Regions from separate parts of the Clostridium sp. CM042 genome, predicted to be linked through region 2. Evidence: riboswitches for the same ligand, from Rfam matches in the RefSeq annotation. Region 2 holds a riboswitch; the other holds the start of a gene.
The links. Region 2 has a riboswitch for cyclic di-AMP ahead of ACWJJ7_RS05520 (LysM peptidoglycan-binding domain-containing protein). Riboswitches for the same ligand answer to the same signal wherever they lie in the genome.
Positions count from the first base shown of each region.

Region 1: it holds a riboswitch for cyclic di-AMP, as region 2 does, so the genes downstream of both, ACWJJ7_RS13605 (cell wall hydrolase) here and ACWJJ7_RS05520 (LysM peptidoglycan-binding domain-containing protein) in region 2, are expected to answer to the same signal.

Region 1 covers NZ_CM143646.1:2,829,027-2,833,463, reverse strand. The annotation lists gene ACWJJ7_RS13620 (CdaR family protein) at 1-102, opposite strand, end outside; gene cdaA (diadenylate cyclase CdaA) at 72-920, opposite strand; gene ACWJJ7_RS13610 (hypothetical protein) at 1,157-2,191, shown strand; cyclic di-AMP (ydaO/yuaA leader) riboswitch at 2,271-2,392, shown strand; gene ACWJJ7_RS13605 (cell wall hydrolase) at 2,393-2,947, shown strand; gene ACWJJ7_RS13600 (NAD(P)/FAD-dependent oxidoreductase) at 3,077-3,946, opposite strand; gene trxA (thioredoxin) at 4,176-4,437, opposite strand, start outside.
Region 2 covers NZ_CM143646.1:1,174,269-1,178,705, forward strand. The annotation lists gene ACWJJ7_RS05515 (AI-2E family transporter) at 1-570, shown strand, start outside; gene ACWJJ7_RS05520 (LysM peptidoglycan-binding domain-containing protein) at 788-1,912, opposite strand; cyclic di-AMP (ydaO/yuaA leader) riboswitch at 1,914-2,030, opposite strand; gene ACWJJ7_RS05525 (acyl-CoA dehydratase activase-related protein) at 2,225-3,163, shown strand; gene ACWJJ7_RS05530 (acyl-CoA dehydratase activase-related protein) at 3,117-4,214, shown strand; gene ACWJJ7_RS05535 (acyl-CoA dehydratase activase) at 4,195-4,437, shown strand, end outside.

The DNA of each region.
Region 1 (4,437 bases), 1.7 Mb from region 2:
AGTAAGTGGATTTTCTGTGCTTGATATAAACAGCCATAAAGCAAAGGCAGCTATTACGCAGCAAATTTTAATTATAAATTGTTGTTTTCCGTTTTTATCCATGCCTTTGCTCTCTCCTTTAAAGTTATTTTTTTACTTTGTCTTCTTTTTATTATTTGAAGAAGTATTTTCTTAAGCTTCTCCTTGTCATAGTTCTTTAGCAATCTTCCATTCATTGCTATAGATATAGTTCCTGTTTCTTCTGATACTATTATTGTTAGAGCATCTGAAGTTTCTGTTATTCCTATTGCCGCTCTATGTCGCGTCCCTAGCTTCTTACTTATCACATCATTATTTGTTAAAGGCAAAAAACATCCTGCCGCTATTATTCTATCATTTCTAATTATTGTAGCCCCATCATGAAGCGGGGTATTAACTACAAATATATTTTCTAGTAAAGCTGTAGATATTACAGCATCCAATGTGGTTCCTGTTTTAACGATTTCTCCAATACCTGTCCTTTGTTCTATTACTATTAGTGCTCCTGTTTTACTTTTTGATAAAATTTCAACAGCATTGACAATTTCAATTATAACCTTCTCCATTATTTGTTCATCTTCAAATACGTGTTTATCAGCAAAAGCTGTTCTTCCGATGTGCTCTAATGCCCTTCTTATTTCTGGTTGGAAGATGATAACAATAGTCAAAACACCAATTGTTATTGTCTTATTTAAAACCCAATTTAATACTGTTAAATTAAGCAATTGGCTTATTGGAATAAGTACAAAAATAAAAATCATTCCTTTTAATAATTGTATAGCTCTTGTTTCCTTCATTAGCATGTAACTTTTATAGAATATAAACGCCACCACTAATATATCCAAAATTGAAAATATGCTTATATTTTTGATTGTGCTTATCATTAACTTGAATACTTCCATAAAGCCCACACCCCTCTACTAAAACTCCTATTTACAATTATACACCATGATTTGCTTTATTAGTATATATTATAACTTAATTTTATTATAACAATTAAGCTCACATTTCAAAGTAATTCTATTCAATATATACTACTTTTAGATTCTAAAGAGTATAATTCTATAATTAAACTAGAATAATATATGTATTACATTAATATATGAATACAAGACAAATAATAAGGGAGTGAGTTTTTTTGAATGAACAAAAAGAAAATGTAGATATTATAGATACTAATAACAAAAGAAAAACATTTAAAATAATACTTTTTCTATCTATTATCACGATCTCCATAGGTATTTTCTTAACTATCTATTACAAATCTATAAATAATGTATATGATTCCTATAAAACCACGTTAATAACTAATATTAATGTTATTAACGCGGTTAATAACAATACAGAACAATTTAATAGTGGCCAAACAATAGATGTTGGTTATGCCAAAGAACAATTACCTAGTATTATTAAAGATTTAGCTAAGCTCAGAGATACTTTATCGGATTCAGAACCTACCTCTAAATATAAAAAAGACCATGAAAATTTGAAATCAGGCTTAGACAAAAACCTGTTAATATACAGACAAACACTAGCAATTTTAAATAACCCCTCTGGTCGAGATGTAGAAAAATCCGTAGAGGATCTTAAAACTTTTAGAAATGATTGCATGAATTTTTACTCCTTAGTAGACATTCATAATGTTGAAATAACACTACCAAGCACATCTTTAGTCTTCATTGATAATGTGCTTAATTACAGTTATAGTGCCGTAATGATAAGAAAAGAAACAGATATTAAATCGGAGCAAACTCAAGAATTCATCAGTAAAACTGATAGCTTATCCGTGGATTTTTTAGATGCTAAAACTGATTTTTACTCAAATGTACTAAAGGTGAGAAAAAAAGAGATATCCTATGATGACCTTTTGTCACTAGTAGATAGTGATTTTACAAAGTTAAGCGAAATGCAAACTACATTTAAAAGTTTATCTGTGCCTCCCGTGGCTATTACTACTTATGAAGCCTTCAAAATTTTATTAGATAACCAAGAAAGCTATTTAAGGGATTTTAAACTAGCACTTACAAGTGAGAAAGTTCAAACTTTAAGTACAGCAGTAGACACATCCGCATTAGATGCTTTATACAATTCTTCTAATGTGCTATTTACACAAGTAGAGCGTTCTTATAATGCTTTTATTAAAGTCTATACTCAGCTAAAGAATAATAAATAAATACGTATATATTATTATAACTTCATTAATTTTCGTTATAATATAAAAATTCAGTGTATTATTTTCGTACTCTTGGTCACACTATTATTAGCCGAAGTAAAAAACGCGGAGGAACCAAGCATTTGGGGTGAATCATTTATTGTGTAGGTTAAACCTTTCCCGAACCCGTCAGCTAACTCCGTAGGCAAAAGGAGAGATACTATGAAAAAATTTACTTTTTTATCTTGTATGCTAACATTATTATTAGTATTGCCTAGTTTAAGGGTAAATGGTGAAAATTTATATTCATTTGGTTCAGAAATTAAAGATTTATATAATGATCAAATAGAAGCAGTAGCAGTATTTAAACAGTCAAATAGCTCAATTTACATTACTGATAATGACATTTATTTAATGTCACAAGTTGTATACGCAGAGAGTTGTGGTGAACCTGATAGTGGCAAACTCGCAGTAGCATCCGTTATATTAAATCGTGCTCGTGATGGTCATTTCCCAAAATCTATTTCTGGTGTTATAAATCAAAAAAACGCTTTTTCTTGTGTTAAAGATGGAAAAGTAATTCACAATGGCAAATCGAATGTTATTCCCGATTCTGCTTGTTACACTGCTGTATTAGATGCATTAAAAGGTAAAGATCCTACATATAATGCTGTTTTCTTTTATAATCCTAAAATATCTACTTCTCAGTGGATGATAGGTATAAAAAAAACAAATGTAAAAACTATAGGAAATCATGTTTTCTTTGTAGTTAAATAAAAAAAACTGTAGTTATAAGCTACAGCCAGGTAGCTCACTTTAGTTAATTCTAGCTACAGCTAGTTCTAACTACAGTTAGCTACCTAATTTTATTATTAAGAACATAAATATAAATAGTCATCATGTATCTTATTTATTTTTATGTTCTTTATCTAAATAGGAAACTGCACCTAATGCTGCTACTAATCCTTCACCTGCAGCCTTAATATACTGATATGGCTTCCCTACGCAGTCTCCTGCTGCATAACATCCTTCTATATTGGTTTTCATATTTCTATCAACTTTTATATGTCCTTCTTCTATTTCAAGACCTGGTACTAATTGACTAGGAGACACACTATCTCTTAGCATGAAAATTCCATCTGTAGTTATTTCGCACTTCTCTAAAATAACCTTAGTTACCACATCTTCACCAACTATTTCTAAAGGCTTATTTTTTATTATCTCTACATTAGAATTTAAATTATATTCCCCTTTATACATAGGTATATAATATGTTTTTTCACTCAATTCACTTACATAATTAGTTTCTTCTTCGCTTTCTTTATTATATCCGACTATAACAACTGTTTTTCCTTTATATAATGGAGCATCGCAAGTAGCACAGTACCCTACTCCTTTTCCTAAAAACTCTTCTTCTCCTTTTAATGCTTTCGTGTATTCTATCCCAGTAGCTAAAATTATTGCTTTAGCCTCATATATTTTTTCATTTACCATCAAAGCAAAATAATCCCCCATAGCATAAACATTATTTATTCTTTCATTTACAATACCTATCCCCATGGCTGCTATATGTGCTGCAAATTGATTCTTAAGTTCCTTTCCTGAAACGTTATAGAACCCTAAAAAATTGTTTACCTTTGTTGCTTTTACTAGTTTTGGACTTAATTCCTTGCTTCCAAAAATTATTATGTTTTTATTTCTAATTTTAGCATTAATAGCTGCTTCAAGGCCCGCTGGTCCTGTTCCAATTATAGCTATATCATATCTCTCACCCATAATTTTTCCTCCTTATGTTTCTATCCTAATAAATAGAAACTAATAACTTCTATTCTACTTACTTGACCTTATGATAAATAAAAATTCTTTAATTAGAAAATGGAGATATTTATTTAAATTATAAGAATTTAAAATATCTATCTCCAAACATTTTTATTTAGTACTTACGTTATTTTATTTAACCTTGATTATTACCATACCAATCATCATTTTTAGTGCTGTATTGATTTTATATATGATTTTCTATTATTTTCTTTAAGTCTGCTTTAGGTCTGAATCCTACCATAGTTTCTTTAACTGTTTCTTTACTAAATACCATAACTGTTGGAATACTTGAAATTTTATACTTTGATGATATCATAGGACTCTCATCTACATTTACTTTTGCAAATTTAACTTTTGCTCCCATTTCCTTTGCTAATTCTTCAATTACTGGACTTAACATTTTACAAGGTCCACACCAAGGTGCCCAAAAATCAACTACAACTATG
Region 2 (4,437 bases):
TTTCTTGTGTTAATAATATTATTTTTTTTGCTTAAAGATGGTTCTAAATTTAGAGATAAAATCATCTGCATAATCCCTAAAAAATATGAAAAACTTGTTTTAAAAACTCTTTCTGAGAGCAATAAGGTATTGGATGCTTATGTTACAGGCCAAGCAAAAGTAGCTCTTTCTTTATCCATTATGATATTTGTTGCCTACAAAATCATAGGTATTCCCAATGCTCTGCTTTTCTCCTCAATAACTTTTATTTTGGCTTTTATTCCTTTTATAGGTTTTTTTATTTCCATGATTATTCCCTCAATTATTGCTTTAGGCATGGGATTTCTCATGATAGGAAAACTTATAATTGTATTCATTACTGTACAAACTTTAAAAGGAAGAGTTGTTGTGCCTGCAATTATGTCTCACGCAATGAAAATCCACCCTTTAACTGACATCTTCTTAGTAATAGGTGCTGTTGCAGTAGGCGGACCTTTAGCTGCCTTTGTTGTTGTTCCTATTTATGCTATTATTAAAACAATATTATCTAACTTGTATGAATGTGGCATAATTAAAAAATTTAATAAATAATTCCATTAAAATAAGGATTTTTAATTAAGTTTTAAAATGTAATGATTATGCACTTATAGGCTTTTTAATAACTGTGTAATCCATAAGAATTAATAGCTCCATTATTAGCCATTAGAAAAGCACCTGTAAATTTTCTACAAGTGCCAATGAATTATATTACCTATTATGTACTGCTGTATTATACTTTTATTTTACACATTTCACAAAAACTAATACTTTATTTTTTTATCAATTGTACAAATGTCATATTACCTATTGTTCTGGAAACTGGTTGTGGCTCAGTCAATCCTTTGGGAGTAGCCCCACTGTAAAAAAACAAAGCTTTATTTGTTGGATCATTTCCATTAAGTGCTTCCATTGCAGCTTTCATATCACTTGCCTGTGCAGGTCTATTAATGTTACCATTTAATACTGGGGTAAATTGATAACGCCCATTTGTATTTTCATTAATAACAGCCTTGATTGAATTTGGAAAATAACTACTCTTAACCCTATTTACAACTATTGCGCCTACAGCAACCTGAGCCTCATAGCTTTCTCCTCCTGCTTCAGCAGTTATTAATCTAGCTAGCAAGTTCAAATCGCTATCTGTATATTTTATCGCCGTAGATTTTGTTTGCGCTGTTTTTTCTGTTTTTGTTGTTTGCACTGCAGTAGAACTAGTACCTCCTGAAATCTTAAGAACTTGTCCTGGGAAAATGGAATCATTCCATTTGTTATTAGCTTTCCTTAAATCATTTAATGATTGTCCACACTTTTTCGCTATTGAAGATAAGCAATCCCCACTTTTAACAGTATAAGTTTTAAGTGAATTGCTCTTCGTTTCTGTGGTTTGTGTAGGTTTTGTTGTTTGTGTTGTTTGTTTCACCGTAGCACTAGTTCCTCCTGAAACCTTAAGAACTTGCCCTGGGAAAATGGAATCATTCCATTTGTTATTAGCTTTCCTTAAATCATTTAATGATTGTCCACACTTTTTCGCTATTGAAGATAAGCAATCCCCACTTTTAACAGTATAAGTTTTAAGTGAATTGCTCTTCGTTTCTGTGGTTTGTGTAGGTTTTGTTGTTTGTGTTGTTTGTTTCACCGTAGCACTAGTTCCTCCTGAAACCTTAAGAACTTGCCCTGGGAAAATGGAATCATTCCATTTGTTATTAGCTTTCCTTAAATCATTTAATGATTGTCCACACTTTTTCGCTATTGAAGATAAGCAATCCCCACTTTTAACAGTATAAGTTTTAGTTGTTGCGGTAGCTGCAAATACATTTTGTGATGTAAGCATTGAAACACCCATTGTTAATGTTGTTGTTAATAAAATAGATTTGAGACTTTTAAATTTGGTCATTATTTCCCCTCCTTTTTCCTCCCAGGTTAGTTGACGGGTTAGGGTGTATGCACCTTAATTTCACCTAAAGCTTCACCCCAAATTAAATCCCCCCTGCTTCCTTTGGAATATTATTCTATTATACCATACTAGGTTCATGCAGCTCAAATTCCAGTACTTCTTATGATGTATTTTTGTATAATAATAAAATAGAATATAAATCGTATTAAAAACTGGATACTAAATCCAGTTTTTTTATATTTTAGGAATACTTTTCAGCTTAATAGTTCAGAATAAAAAAGTAATAGTAAAAAAGGATGTGAGGAGGAAATTATGAAAGTTGGTATTCCTAAAGGCTTATTATATTATAAATACTTTCCTTTTATAGAAAGGTTTTTAATTGAATTAGGCGCAGAAGTAATTACATCTTCTGATACAAATAAAAATATTTTAAATGGAGGGGTTAAATACTGTGTAGACGAGGCATGTCTACCCATAAAGATATTTCATGGACACATACTAGATATAAAGGACAGATGTGATTTATTAATAATACCTAGAATTATGAGAGTCCGCGCACGCGAATTTATATGCCCAAAGTTTTGTGGACTCCCTGAAATGATAATGTATAGCATACCCAATTTGCCAAAGGTAATGACAGAACCTGTATATGCAACTAATGAGAAAGAATTATATTGTTGGTGCAAAAAACTAGCTCGAATGATTACGAAAGATAATAGTATGGTAAGCGTTGCATTTAACAAAGCCTTAGAAACACAGCGGAATTTTAAATTTGGGATTAAAGATGAAGGCTTTAAAAAAAATGTTGCTTTAGTAGGACATCCATATAATCTTTACGATACTTTCATTAATATGAATATAGTAAAAAAATTAAACAAACTGGGAGTGGGAGTTATAACAGAGGAATATATGGCGGAAGAACAAATTAAGTCAGAAGTAAAAACTCTTTTTAAAAGGCCCTTTTGGACTTTTGCTACAAATTCTTATGGATTTACAACTAGTATAGCCAAAAATAATGAAATAGATGGAGCAATATACATATCCTCCTTCGCTTGTGGAATAGACTCTGTTGTACTAGAACTTATTAAAGAAAAAATTGGAGATTTCCCCCTTTTAGTTTTGAAAGTTGATGAACATACTGGTGAAGGCGGCCTAGACACAAGGATTGAGGCCTTTATTGATATGATTGAAAGGAAAAATAATAATGAAGATAACATTTCCACATTTAGGCAACACATATCTTGCAGCTAAAGCACTATTTGATGGACTTGGCATAGAATGCATAGTTCCACCATTTAGTAGTAACGAGGCGTTAGAGCTCGGTTCGAAATTTTCTCCAGAAGAAATGTGCTTACCTTATAAAATTATGATGGGCAATTTTTTGCAGAGTATAGAGCTGGGAGCGGATACCATAATTATACCTGGAAGCTGTGGTCCCTGTAGATTTGGTGAGTACTGTGAATTACAGATGAATGCGCTAAAGAAATTAGGACACGATTTGACTTTTATCGTAGTTGATAGCCCTTTTGACATAGGTAAAGAAGAATTCTTAAATCGACTATCCAAGATCACGGGTAATCCCACATTAGGTAAAGTTCAAAAAATTAGCGCGCTAAAGGTAGCCTATAATGTAATTGAGCTAATAGAAAAAATTGAGAGTAAAGCGCATTATTTAACAGGATTCGAAGTAAACAAAGGAGAATTTAAGAGACTTTTAAAAGAATGTACCCTTAATGCTTCGAAAGCAAATTCGCCATCACAGATGGTGAATATTCTAAAAGAATATAAGAATAAAATAAGCGAGATTCCTATTAATAAACATAAGTCCCCAGTAAAAATTGCAATTATCGGTGAAATTTATACTATAATTGAACCCTTTTCTAATCTTTATATAGAAGATAAGCTTATGGATTATGGGGTCGCCACTAAACGAATGCTTACTCCTAGTTGGTGGATTAAAGATACAGCACTTCGCCCTTTAAAGCTTAACTCAATTGATATAAGAAAAGCCTCTAAAGAATATCTTCCATATTATATCGGTGGGCACGCTAGAGAGTGCATAGGAGAAGTGCTACTTGCTGAAAAAGAAAATTTTGATGGAGCCATTCAAATTTTTCCTATGGGATGTATGCCAGAAATTGTATCAAAAGCAATTTTGACTGCAATTTCAAATGATAAAGATTTTCCGATAATGACTTTGATAGTAGATGAAATGACTGGAGAGGCAGGATATATTACTAGAATTGAAGCATTTGTAGATATGTTAGAGAGGAGGAAAAACAATGTACTATATGGGAGTTGATGTGGGATCTGTAAGTACTAACATTGTACTATTGGATAATACATTAAAAGTTATTGAAAAACTATATTTTAGAACAAAAGGTAAACCTATAAAAGCAATCCAAGATGGACTTAAGATTCTAAGTGAAAAATACGATACTAAGCAAATAACCTCAGTTGGAACTACAGGTAGCGGAAGACATATGGCTTCTTTTTTAATAGGTGCTGACATCGTAAAAAATGAA